Linked DNA regions of Cohaesibacter sp. ES.047. The protein of the gene in region 1 interacts with the protein of each later gene in a pairwise test. Links are inferred from orthologs where the notes say so. Each region holds a gene or a part of one and is shown in the gene's direction. Other genes may lie near its edges.

Region 1 (8,682 bases):
AGGATGGTTTCGAACGGCTCGCTCTCCTCGGAATCAAATCCGATCACATCAAAGCCATTGTCAGCCAGATCATCGAGCGCGCGCGCGAGGTTTGGCACGGTAACCATCGACATCATGTCAAGGCCGCCCGATGCTGTCTTGGCCAGAATGCCGGATTCTTCGGGGCTGTGCCTGCCGGTCATGATGATGGCCTTGGCACCCAAGGCAACCGCCGAGCGGATGATTGCGCCGACGTTGTGCGGATCAGTGATCTGGTCGAGAATCACAACCAGCTTGCTGTCATAGATATCCGAAATATCCAGCGGCGGAAGGTTGCGGGCAACGAGAAGGGCGCCCTGATGCACCACATCACGCGCCAGATTGTCGATATCCTTGGGGGAGGCGGGCTCGACGAGGCCATCAAGGCGTGCCGGATCCCCCTTGAGCTTGCGGATCTCGTCCACCAGCCGCGCCTGCGCATTGGTCGTGGCATGCAGGCGGATCAGCTCGCGGCGCGGGTTGGCCACGGCACTGGCGACCGCATGAATGCCGAAAATGCGGACGGTCTCGTCGCTGCTTTTGCGGCTTGGGCGGTTGGAGGTCTCCGCGGCGTTGGCCTGCCGGGCCTTCTTCTGTTTTTGGGAACGGTTTTTTGTCATGAGGGGATTTACCGTCAAAAAGGGGATGAGAGCAAGTAAAAGGAGACGAAAAGGCGCATATCGAGTCTGATTAGCCAGATGAGGTCTGTCTTGTCGTTGGGCGGGAGTGGGTGGCCCTGACGCTCAACTGATTGAAAATGTCTCTTTCAGCCAGTTTTTCGTTGCGGTGTAGTCCGATCCGTCTTCAGCCTCGCCATGGCCAGTGCGCAAGGTGATGTGTGTGACCTTTGCGCGCGCCTGTTCGAGTTGCACTTCCAGATGGGCGGAGGCATCGGCGTCGCGTCTTTCATCCCAGAGACCGGATAGGATAAGCACAGGCAAGCCGTTGAGCGGCTCCGGACGCACCATGCTTGGGGATTGGGGTCTGAGCAAGGCTGCTCCGGCAATGAGGGACGGTCGCTGCCAGAGAATCGCTGCCGCCATGATCGCGCCGCTCGAATAGCCAATCAGTACAGGGGGCTTTGCCCAGTCGGGGTTCCGGTGTTTCAGATCCCTGATGAAATCCGCCAGGTCACCCGCATCACGGGCGATTTCGTCATAATCGAGCGAGAAATCCTCATTTCGTCTGATAAAGGAGTAGCCTCGTCTCTGGCTGTGATGGCCTCGAATGAAGATCCCCGCAACGCGCAGAGACAGGCGCGCAAGGAAATCAGCGCCATCGGTTTCCGAGCGTCCAGAGCCATGCAGGAAGATCAGCGGATGGCCGTTCGCGCTGCGCATATTGGTGTTATGGTAGAACGAGTCGGCAGATGACATGGGCATCACAGGCTTAGCGATTGATAACGCTCCTATTTGACTGCAAATATCCCCAGACCAATACGGGAATTTTGCGATACTCACAAATTTGCAAAATCCCTGTTGACTTCACCCATGCGGTTTTGCATAAAGCCGCTCACGAACTGACCGCGACTTGGCGGGCTTTTCGAGACCATCCTGTTCGCAGGGACAGGACGCGAAGCTTGGAGGAGTGTCCGAGTGGTTAAAGGAGACGGACTGTAAATCCGTTCGCTATGCGTACGCTGGTTCGAATCCAGCCTCCTCCACCATCTTCGCTTACGTCTCGCGCGGGTGTAGCTCAATGGTAGAGCAACAGCCTTCCAAGCTGATGACGAGGGTTCGATTCCCTTCACCCGCTCCATCATTGTTTCTGTTACACCTTTGTCGTATTCGTTGGTCCGAAAGTCCTTTCGTGTCGGTCTTTTTGTATAGAACCGGGTTTGCGGCTTCTTTCACAAGAGGTGCGGCCTTTTAGCGCAGAAGTATGCCAACGACGTTTGGCCCGACGACGAGAGCTGTTTCCATGGCTAAGGAAAAGTTTGAACGTAACAAGCCGCATGTGAACATCGGCACGATTGGTCACGTTGACCATGGTAAAACTACCCTGACAGCAGCGATCACCATGACCCTTGCGGAAACTGGTGGCGCGACGGCGAAAGCCTATGACGAGATTGATGGTGCGCCTGAAGAAAAAGCACGCGGCATCACGATCTCTACGGCTCACGTTGAGTATGAGACGGAAAACCGTCACTACGCTCACGTCGACTGCCCGGGCCACGCTGACTATGTGAAAAACATGATCACTGGTGCGGCTCAGATGGACGGCGCTATCCTGGTCTGCTCTGCAGCTGATGGCCCGATGCCCCAGACCCGTGAGCACATCCTGCTTGCCCGTCAGGTTGGCGTTCCTGCGCTTGTTGTTTACCTGAACAAAGTTGACCAGGTTGACGATGAAGAGCTTCTCGAGCTTGTTGAAATGGAAGTTCGCGAACTTCTGGACAGCTACGAATTCCCTGGCGATGATATCCCCATCGTTAAAGGCTCTGCTCTTGCTGCCGTTGAAAACCGTGATCCGGAAATCGGCCGTAACTCCATCACTGAGCTGATGGCTGCGGTTGATGACTACATCCCGACCCCGGAACGTCCTGTCGACCTTCCGTTCCTGCTGCCGATCGAAGACGTTTTCTCGATCTCTGGTCGTGGTACGGTTGTTACCGGTCGTGTTGAACGCGGCAAGGTGCATGTTGGTGACGAGATTGAAATCGTCGGCATCAAAGACACTCAGAAAACCACCTGTACCGGTGTTGAAATGTTCCGCAAGCTGCTGGACAGCGGTGAAGCAGGCGACAACGTCGGTGTTCTTCTGCGTGGTACCAAGCGTGAGGACGTTGAGCGCGGTCAGGTTCTTTGTAAGCCGGGTTCAGTTAACCCGCATACCAAGTTCAAGGCAGAAGCCTACATCCTGACGAAAGAAGAAGGTGGTCGTCATACCCCGTTCTTCACCAACTATCGTCCGCAGTTCTATTTCCGCACCACCGACGTGACCGGTGTTGTGACCCTTGATGAGGGCGTGGAAATGGTTATGCCTGGCGATAACGTGAACATGAATGTCGAGCTGATCGTACCGATCGCCATGGAAGAAAAGCTGCGCTTCGCTATTCGCGAAGGTGGCCGTACCGTCGGCGCCGGTATCGTTGGCGCTATCGTCGAGTAATCCACTCGATCAAAAGAATATTGCGAAGCCCCGGTCAGACCTCTGGCCGGGGCTTTTTGTTGTGGGGATGTTGTGCTGTTGCAAAGCAGCTTTCTCATTCTCGTCTAGCGAGGGGAACTCTGTTCAGAGGATCTGCCTTTCTAACCCATAGCAAAGCTAGGATCGGCTTGAATTGACAAAGCGTTGCTTGAGCTTCTCGGTTCTTCGGGGCGAGTAAAGTGGGGTGGAATTGTGTAGTGTTGAGTAAAAACACCCGCATAAGTAGTAGAAGTTTATTAACAATCCCATGCAATAGTTCGATTACTTTTTACTAAGTATAACATTGCGTGAGGAAAAGATGCGCTATTCAGTATCCGCAAAGGTCATCACGATCGTTATGGTCTTGAGTCTCGTGATCGTCGCTCAGTCCGTGTTCAGCGTAATGCAGCTGGGCAAGATCGGTCAGGAAATCGAGACAATTGCCGAATCTGACATTCCGTTGACCGAGGTCTTGAGTCGGATTACGACGCATCAGCTGGAACAATCCGTGATGTTTGAGCGGATCCTGCGTCTCAACGGATTGGTTGAAGGGGATATTCCGGCCCAGAAGTCGGCTGCCGAAACCAGATTCACTGACTACGCAGCTCTCGTCGAGCAGGAAATCCAGCAAGGGGAGCGTATTGCCGAAAAAGCGCTCGAGCATACTTTTGATGAAAAAACGCGCTCTCAAATTCAGCATGTCGTAACGGCACTCAAGCAGATTGAAGCCGAGCATCGTACCTACGATAAACATGCAGCGCAGATCATTGCCTATTCGGATGCCAACGACACCGACAAAGCCCTCGCAATGCTTCAGACAATTGAGCAAGAGGAAAAGAAGCTCAATCGGGAACTGGTAGAGCTTCTGCGACAGATTGAGGGGTTCACCCTCAAGGCAACACGCACGGCAGAAGAGCATGAGAAGACAACGGAGTATGTTCTCATCATTATCGCCATTGTTTCGACGCTACTCGGTGTTGCTGTCTCTAGTTTTCTCACGCGAAAGACCGTCACGTTACCCTTGCGCCAAGTTGTCGCCGGGCTGGAAAAGCTGTCGGAGAATGATCTATCCGCCAGCGTTTCGGTCAAGGGCAATGACGAGATCGCAGATCTGGCGCGGGCATTTGATCGCTTCAAGAAGAAGCTTATTCATATGCGCCAGCTGGAAGAGGAGCGAGAAGAAGCCGATCGCAAGAGTATTTCTGAGCGGCGGAAAATACTTTCGATCATGGCGAGTGAGGTTAAAGACAAGACCGAGGAAGGCATTGATGTGATTGCCGAAAGCGCGGGCGAAGTGAGGAGCCAGTCGATGGAGATGCGCGATTCTCTGGAGCAGGCCAATAAAAGTGTTTCGCAAATATTGGCTCAAGCTCAGGAAACCCATGCGCAGTCTCAGGAAGCCGTCGAACTTTCGGAGGAACTGCTCACCGCGATCAGTGAGGTGGCCGAGAAAACGGATATGTCCAACAAGCTGACCGTGGAGGCCGTTTCCTTGTCTTCCTCCTCGCAAGGCACGATTGCCGAGCTGGCAACGGCCGCCGACAGCATTGGTCAGTTTGTATCTGTCATCAGCGACATCGCAGAAAAAACCAACCTTCTGGCACTGAATGCGACGATCGAGGCGGCAAGAGCCGGGGAGGCGGGGCGCGGCTTTGCCGTTGTTGCTGCGGAAGTCAAGGATCTGGCCGAGCAAACCAACAATTCGACCAAGCAGATTTCTGAACAGGTCGTAACCATTCAGCAGAAGACGAATGCTGCCGTCTCCTCCATGGATCAACTGATCCAGAGTACGCGCGGACTGAGCGAGATGGCCGCCACCGTTGCCTCGGCTACGGAAGAGCAACGCGCGACCACCGAAAATTTCGGCCGTATTGTCAGTGAATCCGGCCGCTCGGTCGGGATGATGTCAACGGGCATGTCAGAGGTGGCCCAGATTGCCCAAAGGACTCTGGCTTTCTCTGGTGCAATGAGCGAGAAGACAAACAGCATGTCCATGACGGCGCGGAGCTTGCGTGAAGAGATCCCTGCCATTATTCAAGCTTCGCTTGACGCAACCGAGCAACGCTCGGAAGCCAGAATCGACACTGATGTGCAGGTGAAGGGCCGCGATGAAATGGGTGAGTTTGTGACCAAACTGTCCAACATCTCCAGCAAGGGTGCCTGCATGTCGGATATCGGGCGCGCGGTTTCCGATCCCATCCAACTGGATATGCCAGACTTGGGCTGGGCCAACTACAGGAAGATTTGGGCCAGAGACCAAAAGATCGGACTTGAGCGGATCTAGGGGTATTGGTTTGTCTTTATGGGATTTCAAATTGAAAGCCATGATCCCTCTCTATACATGCAGCACATGCTGCCGTTCGTGAACTTCCTGCGAACGTCAGCAATCCGCCCTGTTGAACAATTGATGTTTCCGGTCAGGTGAATTTCCTGCTTTTCAACGGATGCTGCAAATATCGGAACAGACATTATCGCAGTCAGATGATTCCACCGATTGTTGATTGGTCTGCAAACCGGGCCCTTCTCTTTGCGTGGCAGATGGATGACCTGATGCTATGACATGAGGAAACAGGCTTATTCTTTTCCACCTGTTGATTTTTTGTCATATTGCTGTCTTTTCCCTTGCGGTTGAGATCGAAAGCCAATAGGTAGTCACCATCCTGATTGTCACTGACTGTCACGAGATAGGGGTGTAGCTCAGCTGGTAGAGCATCGGTCTCCAAAACCGAGGGTCGGGGGTTCGAGTCCCTCCGCCCCTGCCATTTCGTGCTTGATCTTACGGGTCAAGGTATTATATATGGTGTCAATCCTATGAACGCGCGAAACTTGTTTCGCGCGTTATTATATGTGAGCGGCTAACTAAATGGCTAAAACCAACCCTTTTACATTCTTGCAGCAAGTGCGTTCCGAAGCGTCCAAGGTTACTTGGCCGACGCAGAAGGAAACGGCGATCACCACAGTGATGGTGTTTGTGATGGTGGCACTTGCCTCTGTCTTCTTTCTGCTGGCTGATCAGGTGTTGAGCTTCGGCGTCAGCTTTATTCTCGGATTGGGAGGGTAAGGCATCATGACAAAACCAAAGCGATGGTACATCGTTCACGCATATTCGAATTTTGAAAAGAAGGTTGCTGAAGACATTCGCCAGCAGGCTGAGCGGAATGGACTTGGTGAGCTTTTTGATGAGGTTCTTGTGCCAACCGAGAAGTTTGTCGAGGTTCGGCGCGGACGTAAGGTGGAATCCGAGCGCAAATTCTTCCCCGGCTACGTGCTGGTGAAGATGGCCATGACGGACGATGCCTATCATCTGATCAAGAATACCCCGAAAGTTACTGGCTTTCTGGGGTCCGATAACAAGCCCATTCCCATCTCGAATGCGGAAGCCGAGCGCCTGTTGTCGCAAGTTGAGGACGGTGTCGACAAGCCGATGCCGACCATTACCTTTGAAGTGGGTGAACAGGTTCGGGTTTCCGATGGCCCGTTTGCTTCCTTTAACGGGCTCGTGGAAGAGGTGGACGAAGAACGTGCACGTCTGAAGGTGACTGTGTCGATCTTTGGTCGCGCGACGCCAGTCGAGCTCGAATATAATCAGGTCGACAAGCTCTGATTGTGACTAACCGGGTGCCGTGTTCTTTTTGAGCCGGCGTCCTTCGTTTCGTGCGGGAGATTGGTTCATTTGCCAAATGGGCTGTCCGACCGCGCGACTTTCTCGTTTTAAACTACTGCTCCAAATCGGGAGCGTTAGGGAAAGAACATGGCAAAGAAGATTCAAGGGTACCTGAAACTTCAGGTACCGGCAGGGGCGGCTAACCCGTCTCCGCCGATTGGTCCCGCTCTCGGTCAGCGCGGCCTGAATATCATGGAATTCTGTAAGGCGTTTAACGCCAAGACACAGGAAATGGAAAAGAATCAGCCGATTCCGGTGATTATTACCATTTACCAGGACAAGTCTTTCACTTTCGAGATGAAGACACCGCCTGCGTCTTACTTCCTGAAAAAGGCTGCAAACGTGCAGAAAGGGTCTTCTGCTCCTGGTCGTGATGTTGGTGGCAAGGTTACCAAAGCACAGGTCAAGGAAATCGCGGAAGCGAAAATGAAAGACCTGAACGCCAACGACATCGAAGCTGCGATGTTGCAGATTGAAGGTTCCGCCCGCGCGATGGGTTTCGAGGTGGTGGGGTAACGTCACATGGCTAAAGAAGGTAAACGCGTTCGCGCTGCTCGCGAAAAAGTCGACGCTACTGCAACATATTCCCTCGAGGAAGCAGTCAAGCTCGTCAAATCCGGCGCACTCGCCAAATTCGACGAAACCGTCGAGATTGCTCTCAACCTTGGTGTTGATCCGCGTCATGCCGACCAGATGGTCCGTGGCGTTTGTCAGCTTCCTGCCGGCACCGGTAAAACCGTTCGTGTCGCTGTTTTCGCTCGTGGCGATAAAGCAGAGGAAGCCAAGGCTGCTGGTGCAGACATCGTTGGTGCAGAAGATCTGGTGGAAATCGTTCAGGGTGGCAAAATCGATTTCGATCGTTGCATTGCATCCCCTGACATGATGCCTCTGGTAGGTCGACTCGGCAAGGTTCTCGGCCCGCGCGGCATGATGCCGAACCCGAAAGTTGGCACCGTAACCCCTGACGTTGCGCAGGCTGTCAAGGACTCGAAAGGCGGCTCTGTCGAATTTCGTGTTGAAAAAGCCGGTATCGTTCATGGCGGTGTTGGCAAGGTCAGCTTTGAAGAATCCGCGCTCGTTGACAACGTAAAAGCGTTTGTTTCTGCGGTTTCCAAGGCTAAGCCGACCGGCGCCAAGGGCACCTACATGCAGAAAATGTCCCTGTCCTCCACCATGGGGCCAGGTGTACGTGTAGATCTTGCTTCTGTCGAATAAACCGATTAGAAGTCAATACTGATTCCTCCCGATTCTTGTCGGGGGGATGTCTGACTATTGTTTATCGCGGAAAAGTTATTCGACTTACCTCCTGTGATTTGCAAGATCGCAAGATCATGTGCGCGGCGACGTCTTTCGGGATGTCTCCAAACACACAGTCAGACTGCCTGTCCAAGACTGCGGGTGTCAATCGCTTTGCTGAAAAGTGAGAGACTTAAATATCCAGCACAGATGGGGTGGACTAATGAGACAAAGGATTTTGTCTGTTGGTCGAACCTATGCTTGCCGTGTTCCTGATCCATCGGGGCGGCAAGGAGGACAGGTCCCTTCGTGCCAGGACTCCTTGTCGATTTCGTTAGGGTGAACTGGTCAAGTGTAACCTCCGGTTTTTGCCTGTTTGGGGCAGGGGCCGGTAACTGGAGAGAAGGCATTGGATAGAGCGGAAAAGCAAGAAGCTGTTTCGGCCCTTCATGAAACGCTGAAAAGCGCGGAAGTTGTGGTTGTAGCTCACTATGCTGGCCTCACCGTTGCAGATATGACCGACCTTCGCAGTAAAATGCGTGATGCCGGTGCATCGGTGCAGGTTGCCAAGAACCGTCTTGTCAAGCTCGCTCTTCAAGGCACGGATGCTGAACCAATTTCTGACCTGTTCGCAG
Region 2 (8,812 bases), 320 kb from region 1 along the record:
TCTCAAACCCCGCCCACGCAATTCTCTGAAGTCCCTGCTCGGCCAGTTCAACCACTGGCGCACCCAGTTGCCGACGATGAAACACACCGAGCTGGCGGAGATCATTCTTGACGAGTCCGGCTACACAGAGATGTGGCAAAAGGACAAATCCCCCGACGCACCGGGACGCCTCGAAAACCTCAAGGAACTCATTCGTTCCATGGAGGAATTCGATTCCCTGCCCAGCTTCCTTGAGCATATTGCCCTCGTCATGGATCGCGATGCAGGCGAAAGCAACGATGCGGTTTCGATCATGACGCTCCATTCCGCCAAGGGGCTGGAATTCAACACCGTCTTCCTGCCCGGCTGGGAAGAAGGCTTGTTCCCCCATCAGCGCGCTTTGGACGAATCCGGCACACGCGGCCTCGAAGAAGAACGCCGTCTGGCCTATGTCGGCATCACCCGCGCCAAGAAACGGGCCAAGATCTATGTCGCCTCCAACAGGCGCATCCATGGTCTGTGGCAGAATTCCATCCCCTCGCGCTTTCTCGATGAATTGCCGATCAAGCATGTGGATGTCGAAGAGAGCCAATCCACCTATGGCGGCTATGGTGCCTCCGGTGTTGGCGGCTCGATCTATGGCAAAAGCCGGTTTGGTTCCTCCGACCCCTTCGAAGGCTCCTACGAGACGCCGGGTTGGAAACGGATGCAGGCCAACAAGGCCAACCGCAGCCGTGAGAAAAACCCGCGCCAACCGGGCCGTGGGTCTTCGGTTATCGAGGGCGAACTGGTCGCCAAGAGCGTGTCCGAGGGCCCGGCCCGCTACAAGGTGGGCGAGCGTGTGTTCCATCTTAAATTTGGCTATGGCGAAGTGAAATCGGTTGAGGGCAACAAGCTGACCATCCAGTTCCAGACCGGCGTGAAGCGCGTGCTGGATTCCTTTGTCGAGAAGCACTGAGCCCCGTCACACCTTGTCTTTGTTGCCCGGACAGGCTATCGACAGGCGGATAACGCCAAGTGAGAGCTGATCTATGCCCCAATATCTCTATGCCGAAGGCAATGCCGACGAAATTCAGGCCGCCGCCAAACATCTGGAAGCCGTATTCGAGGAAGACGGCTTTGCCATCTCCAATTTCGAAATCGATGAGGAGCGCGGTCTCTGGGCCCTGTCGCTCTATCCGGCCGAAGAAGGGGTAAGCGATACCTACAAGATTGCTTTGGCCGAGCTTTCATCCCTGTCCATGGCGCTGCCCCTCAAGATCGAGGAACTGGGGGACATCGACTGGGTGACCAAATCCCTTGAGGGACTTGTTCCCGTCGAGGCAGGTCGTTTCGTCGTGCATGGATCGCATGACAAAGGAAAGCTCAACACCGACGGCCGCATCGCCGTGCAGATCAACGCAGGGCAAGCCTTTGGCACCGGCCACCACGGAACCACAGCAGGGTGCCTCAAGGTGCTGTCAGAAGAGCTGCGCGGTTTTCATCCCTTGCGCATTCTCGACCTTGGCACCGGATCTGCTGTTCTCGCCATTGCGCTGGCCAAACTGCTCAAGCAGGAAATTCTGGCAACCGATATCGATCCGATTTCCATCGAAACAGCAAACGTGAACACGCGCATCAACGAGGTCCATCAGCTTGTCAAGACCGCTGTTGCCGCTGGCTTCAGCCATCCAGTGTTTGGCGAAAAAGGGCCTTTTGACCTGATCGTCGCCAATATTCTGGCCGGACCGCTGTGCAAAATGGCACCGGACATTGCGCATCACACGGCGCGGGGAGGCCGGGTCATTCTTTCCGGCCTTCTGCCTCACCAACGGGCGCGGATCATCGCGGCCTATCGCACGCAAGGCTTGAGGCTTGTGCGCACGGTTACGCAGGACGGATGGCTGGTGCTGGTCTTCAAACGCTAGGCTCGACAACCAGCGCTTCAATGCGCGCTAAATCAAGCCAACCGCGTGTCTTCTCGATGCAGAATGAAGAACACAGACAAAAAAAGAGAAAGCAGGAATGCCTGCTTTCTCTTTTTTCGTTGGCTCTACGGGCATGATCCTGGGATCAACCCTTGCTTCTTCGTCAACCGTCCGGGGAAACGGGACGTTAAAGGACTTTGGAGCGTGTCGTCTGATTGTGTGAATCACCTGAGCACATGAGATCTTGGTCCATCGGGTAGAAATGATGGCTCAAAACCAGACGGCGTGCTTCTTGCTCGCGCGACTGTATCATGCGCTCAAAGGCACGGCTGAACATGAACATTGTATGGGGAATCCTTCTCATCACGGGTCTGCTCGGTGACCCGATGTTTGGCGGGACTATGATGCAGCACGCATCTGGGCACAATTGCCAGCTGCTCAATCCAGCCAAGCAAAAACCTGATAGCTCATGCAGTGCGGAGATTTTGGAATTTGGACAAGAAAAAAGCGGGCCATGGCCCGCTTGTTCTTTGGAACAAAGTTTGAAAACGGTGTTCCTCCCGTCTTCGGTCCTCCGGTTCGATCCTTGAGCGCCATATTATCGGGGGCGTCTTCAAAGCTCCGGAGGAACCCTCGCGAACTTAGTCGCGAGAGTCGATGTTCAGGCCGTCAAGACCATCGATACCACGGTCAGCCATGTATTCGTTGACGAAGCGTTCAGCCTGTGCTTCACGAGCCTGGATATATTTGTCGAATGCGCGGTTAAAGAAGTTCATTGTGATTTCCTTTCTCTGGTTTTCTTTCTTGTCCCTCTGGACAGCCTCAATATGGGCTCATCGACCATGTTATAAAAGCGCTGAATGAACACGCCAGCCATGCAAAAATGCATATCGTGGTTTTTAGCGATGCATTTTCAGCAGTGTTATATGGAGTTTTTCCTCGCTCGGTGTCCCTGAGCCTTGTACCGATGCCCGCCCACATCCGCTTGCCCCAGCCAGGCAAACCTGTCACTCTCCGGCGTACAACCCTCCGCCCAAACGCTGGATATCAATGCCAACCCACTGTCTTTAGGGGAATTTTCGATGTATCAAGACTTTTCCGATCAAGCCTGCCCCGATCAGGGCCGCGTGCGTATTCCGATGTTGCGCGAAGAACTTCAAGAGCAGGGCCTGACCGGTTTCATCGTCCCAAGAGCTGACGAATATGGTGGCGAGAATCTCGCTCTCTATGCCGAGCGCCTCGCATGGCTGACCGGTTTTACCGGCTCTGCAGGAACCGCTGTCATCTTGAAATCGAAGGCCGCCATTTTCATTGATGGTCGCTACACACTGCAAGTCACAGATCAGGTGGACACGGACCTGCTCGAACCGGTCTCGGTTCCCCAGCATACACTTGCTGGCTGGATTAAGAACAATGCCACCAAAGATGACATCATTGGCTTCGACCCATGGCTTCACACGGAGGCTGCGGTCAAACGGCTGGAAAAGGCCTGCGAAAAGGTCGGTGCCCGATTGGTCGCAATTGAGGCCAACCCGATTGATGCCATCTGGACGGATCAGCCAGACCGGCCAGACGAGCCGATCACACCGCATCCGCTGTCCCTTGCAGGCGAGCCGGCTGAAGACAAGCTCGCCGCAATCACCAAAACCTTCAGGGATGAGGCCGATGCGACCTTCATCACCCAAGGCGACAGCATTGCATGGCTGTTCAATATCCGCGGTGCCGATGTTCCCCGCGCGCCGCTCCCGCTTGCCTTCGCCATCCTCTCAGCCGATGGCCGCGCATGGCTGCTCACCAATCCCGACAAACTGGATGCATCGGTGCGAGATCACCTGCCAGACAATGTGATCGTCAAGCCGCAGGCTGATCTGGAGACGATCATCAAGCAAGACATCGGACCCGAAAAAACGTGGCAACTCGATGAAAATCTGGTGCCATATGCGGTCAAAAGGATGATCGAAGAGACAAAGAGCGCCATCATCAAGGCACCGGATCCGTGTCTCATGCCCAAAGCGGCAAAGAACGAAGCAGAACTCACCGGCATGAGGACCGCTCACCAGCGTGACGGCATTGCGCTTTGCCAGTTCTTCCACTGGATCGACACAATGGCCCCAAGCGGCAACCTTGACGAGATCTCAGCTGCCAAGGCGCTGGAAGACTTTCGCGCTGCGTCCGGCTGCCTCAAGGATATTTCCTTCGACACCATTTCCGGCGCAGGCGCCAACGGCGCAATCGTGCATTACCGCGTGACCGAGGCGACCAATCGCACCTTCGAGCAGAACTCGCTTTATCTGGTCGATTCCGGTGCCCAATATCCAGACGGCACCACCGACATCACGCGCACGGTGGCCATCGGAACCCCGAATGATGAAATGAAGGACCGATTCACGCGCGTGCTCAAGGGCATGATCGGCCTCTCCATGGCCCTGTTCCCTGAGGGCACGACAGGAGCCCAGCTCGACACGCTCGCTCGCTTCCATCTCTGGCAGGCCGGGCTGGATTATGCCCACGGCACCGGCCACGGCGTCGGCTCGTTCCTCTGTGTGCATGAAGGCCCGCATCGGATCTCCTCCGCTGGCCGCACAAAACTGGAAACCGGCAACATCCTCTCCAATGAACCGGGTTATTACAAATCCGGCGCATGGGGAATTCGCATTGAAAATCTGCTTATCTTGTCAGAGCCAAAAATCCCGGACGGTGGGGAAAAGGCGATGCATGCCTTTGAGACCCTCACCTTGTGCCCGATCGACCAACGCCTGATCGCGACAGAGCTCCTGACGGCCGAGGAGAAAAACTGGCTCAACGATTATCATCAACGCGTTTTTGCCGAATTGTCAGCAGATCTCGATGAAGAAACCCGCGCATGGCTGGCCGAAGCCACCAAGCCTCTGCATTGAGTGGGACAGAACAAGAGGAGTGGATCACCCCGCAATGAGGGCGATCCATTCATCCTCGGTCATGATTGTGATCTCAAGCTCCTCAGCCTTCTTCAGCTTGGACCCCGCTCCGGGACCGGCAACGAGAATGTCGGTCTTCTTGGAGACCGAGCCGGACACCTTGGCCCCAAGGCTTTCTGCCTGATTCTTGGCTTCGCTTCGGCTCAGGCGCTCAAGACTGCCAGTAAAGACAACCGTCTTGCCTGACACCGAGCTGTCGGACTGCACAGCTTCCGCTTCTTGAGGTGTAACCTCGGCCAGTAGCGCGTCGAGCACGTCCTCGTTATGCTGCTCGCGGAAGAAATCAACAACAGATCGCGCAACAATCGCGCCGATACCGTCGATGTCGAGCAAATCCTGCCAAGTGTCGCTATCCCCCTCGCCTGCCTTGATCATCGCCTCGCGCAAGGCAGGAAAGCTGCCATAATGCCGACCCAACAGCTTGGCCGTTGTCTCGCCCACATGGCGGATGCCCAGCGCAAAGACAAAGCGGTGGAGCTCAACCGAGCGGCGCTCATCGATGGCATTGAACAGGTTGCGCGCTGACGTTGCGCCCCATCCGTCTCGATCTCGCAGCCGGTCCCCGCGCGCCTTTTCTTTATCGATCTTGCTCAGTTGGAAAATATCTGCAGCGTTGCGGATCATTCCCTCTTCAAAGAAAGCCGAGACCTGCTTCTCGCCCAGCCCATCAATGTCCATGGCATTGCGCGAGACAAAGTGCTTGAGCTGTTCCTTTGCCTGCGCGGCACAGATCAGCCCGCCAGTGCAGCGCCGGATGGCATCCAGCTCGCCATTTTCCTTTTTCTCCCGCACGGCATTGGACCCACACACGGGGCACGTTTCGGGAAAGACAAAGGGCTCTGTGTTTTCGGGCCGCAATTCCATCACGGCACCCACGACCTGAGGTATGACGTCCCCGGCTCGCTGGACGATGACCGTGTCACCGATCCGCACGTCCTTGCGCTCAATTTCGCCCTCATTGTGCAGCGTGGCATTCGAAACCACCACCCCACCGACTGTGACAGGCTCAAGCTTTGCGACAGGGGTCAGGGCACCGGTGCGGCCGACCTGAATCTCGATATCCTTGAGGATCGTCTTGGCTTTTTCGGCCGGGAACTTGTGCGCAATCGCCCAGCGCGGAGCGCGCGAGACAAATCCCATCCGCCGTTGATAATCGAGACGGTCCACCTTGTAGACCACACCGTCGATATCATAATCAAGCAAAGCGCGCTGTGCCTCGATGCTGGCGTAATGCTCAAGCAGCCCATCGATGGTTTCATGACGCTGCATCTGATCATTGACAATAAAGCCCCAGCTGGCGATGCGCTGCACGGCGTCATATTGCGTCGGAGCCAACTCCTCGCTCACCTCGCCCCAGGCATAGGCAAAGAAGGACAGATTGCGGGATCGGGTGATCTCGGCGTCGAGCTGACGCAAGGACCCGGCTGCAGCATTGCGCGGGTTGGCAAAGGTCTTGCCGCCGGTCTCTTCCTGCCGTTTGTTGAGCGCCAGAAACTCGGAGCGCGGGAAGAAGACCTCGCCGCGCACTTCGACAACCGCGGGGATGTCTTGCCCCTTCAGCTTGTGCGGGATGGCATCGATGGTCTTGAGATTGGCGGTGATATCCTCACCGACCGATCCGTCGCCGCGCGTCACGCCATAGATGAGTACGCCATTTTCATAGCGAAGAGACGCCGAAAGGCCGTCGATCTTAGGCTCCGCCGTGATCGCCAACCCTTCCTCAATCCCGATACCCAGAAAGCGTCGCACCCGTTTGGCAAACTCTGCCACGTCTTCGTCACTGAAGGCATTGTCCAGCGAGAGCATCGGCACCGCATGGGTGATCTTGGCAAATTTCTCAGATGGTGCGCCTCCCACCCGTTTGGTCGGGCTGTCCTCCCGCCGAAGATCGGGGAACCGAAGCTCCAGCGCCATATTGCGCCTGCGCAGAGCGTCATATTGCCCATCAGTGAGAAGCGGCGCATCTTCGGTATGATAGAGCCTGTCCGCCTCGGCAATTTCCTCGGCAAGGTAAGTCAGTTCCTGCTTGGCTTCTGTCGCATCAAGCTGGTCGACCTTCTTTTCTCTCAGTCTCTCGCGATCCAATCTCAGGCCCTCACCTTATCACCGGTAATCAGGCGGCGCGCAGCAGCGCGCGCCTCATCCGAAATAACATCGCCAGCGAGCATGCGGGCAATTTCTTCTTCCCGGTGATCGCCATCAATGATCGTTACACCGGTCGCAACGCGTTTCTCGCCCTTGACCGCGTTCTTGGCAATGCGCATGTGCGCATCGGCACGAGACGCCACCTGCGGCGCATGGGTAACAGACAACACCTGAACATTCGTGGCAAGCCGCGCAAGACGCCGCCCAATGGCATCAGCCACAGCGCCGCCAACACCCGTATCAATCTCGTCAAACACCAGCGTGGGGGCCGAGCCTTTGTCTGCCATGGCCACCTTGAGCGCGAGCAGAAAGCGGGACAACTCGCCCCCCGAGGCCACTTTCATCATGGGGCCGGGGCGCGTGCCCGGGTTGGTCTGTACCCAGAATTCGATCTGATCAATGCCTTCGGCAGCACGCGCTTCGGCGTCGCTGGACTGATTGACAAGAAACTGCGCACTTTCCAGCTTGAGCGAGGGCAATTCTGCCATCACCGCCTTGATCAGCGCCTTGGAGGTCGTCGCGCGGTCCTTGCTCAGCTTTTCGGCTGCCTTGTCATAGGCTTCACGGGTTTCTGACGCAGCAGTGCGCAGGGCCACAAGCCGCTCTTCGCCGTGATCAAGCGCATCAAGCTCACCGCGCATCTTGTCAAGCAACCCGACCAATTCATCGGCTGGAAGCTTGTGCTTGCGTGACAAGGCCCTCAGGGCAAAGAGCCGCTCTTCGGTCTGCTCAAGTTCTCGGGGGTCAAAATCGGTCTGCCGCTGCGCCTCTTCCAAGCTACCGCGCGCTTCCTCAAGAGCATTGAGGGAAATATTCAGGTGGCTCAGCGTCTCATCCAGCAGACCGGGCATCTGCTCGGTCTTGCGCTCAAGACGCCGCATCATGCTCGCAAGGGTGGGAATGGGAGACCCGTTGCCATCCAGCGTCTCAAAAGCTTCGCTGAGATCGCCGGCGATCTTCTCCGATTGCATCATCGCAGTGCGGCGTGCGGCCAGTTCGTCTTCTTCTCCCGCAACCGGACCAAAGGCCGAAAGCTCTCCAACGGAGGCCGTGAGATAGTCAGCTTCCTTGCGGGCGTCTTCTATTTTGCGTTCCAGATCTGCAAGATCCTTTTGCGCCTTTCGCCAGGTCTTGTAGCGCGTCGAGACAGTCTCCACTTTGCTCTGAAGACCGCCAAAGGCGTCAAGCAATCCCCGATGGATGGACGCGTCCACAAGGGCTCGATCATCATGCTGACCATGAATTTCAACCAAGCCCTCGCCTAGCTGCCGCATCATGCCTGCGCTGACCGGTTGATCATTGACGAAGGCGCGGGTCCGGCCATCAGCATTCTGGACGCGCCGAAGGATCAGCTCCCCGTCGCCGTCAAGGCCCTGCTCTTTCATGAAAGAAAACACCGGGTGATCAGGCAAGAGATCGAACATGGCGACCACCTGTCCCTGCTTCTGCCCTTCCCGGACAAGACCACCATCACCGCGCCCACCCAGAGCAAGCGACAGGGAATCCAGCAGGATAGACTTGCCGGCGCCCGTTTCACCGGTCAACACGGTCATGCCTTCGGCGAATTCAAGATCCAGCCGGTCAATCAATACGATGTCTCGAATAGAGAGTGAGGCGAGCATTGGTCCCTCATGAACAGGATGGCCGAAAGCGGCCATTCCACTTACTCGGATTCGCGGGTCATGCTAAGCTGAAACCGCTGGCAAAAGCAATCGCGCACTGCCCGAAACACATGAACAAAGCGTGATCATTTCCCCAGCTTATTTCGCCTCAGGCAAAGAAGACGGGCGCTGATGCCAAGATCGTCAGGCGATCAGCTGAAGA

What was found.
Region 2: the proteins of rplK (region 1) and CPH65_RS23265 interact in binary tests that used the Escherichia coli proteins (3 or more experiments, as listed by UniProt). The link is inferred for Cohaesibacter sp. ES.047 from one-to-one orthologs.

What each region holds. Positions count from the first base shown.
Region 1 is NZ_LT907844.1:4,698,706-4,707,387, reverse strand. Bases 5,795-8,612 are described here. They hold rplK (50S ribosomal protein L11), read left to right. Parts: upstream 5,795-6,898; coding sequence 6,899-7,327; downstream 7,328-8,612. Other genes in these bases: rplJ (50S ribosomal protein L10), read left to right, coding at 8,457-8,612; rplA (50S ribosomal protein L1), read left to right, coding at 7,334-8,026; nusG (transcription termination/antitermination protein NusG), read left to right, coding at 6,215-6,751; secE (preprotein translocase subunit SecE), read left to right, coding at 6,011-6,208. Also shown: CPH65_RS21685 (RNA methyltransferase), read right to left, coding at 1-638; CPH65_RS21680 (alpha/beta hydrolase), read right to left, coding at 762-1,358; tuf (elongation factor Tu), read left to right, coding at 1,939-3,129; CPH65_RS21660 (methyl-accepting chemotaxis protein), read left to right, coding at 3,467-5,431; more of rplJ, read left to right, coding at 8,613-8,682. UniProt on the Escherichia coli protein: Forms part of the ribosomal stalk which helps the ribosome interact with GTP-bound translation factors.
Region 2 is NZ_LT907844.1:5,019,057-5,027,868, forward strand. What follows is about bases 1-2,948. They hold CPH65_RS23265 (50S ribosomal protein L11 methyltransferase), read left to right. Parts: upstream 1-1,010; coding sequence 1,011-1,886; downstream 1,887-2,948. Other genes in these bases: CPH65_RS23260 (ATP-dependent helicase), read left to right, coding at 1-937; CPH65_RS24865 (hypothetical protein), read right to left, coding at 2,528-2,662. Outside these bases: CPH65_RS23270 (aminopeptidase P family protein), read left to right, coding at 2,969-4,783; NAD-dependent DNA ligase LigA, read right to left, coding at 4,808-6,928; DNA repair protein RecN, read right to left, coding at 6,931-8,610; CPH65_RS23285 (outer membrane protein assembly factor BamD), read right to left, coding at 8,802-8,812. UniProt on the Escherichia coli protein: Methylates ribosomal protein L11.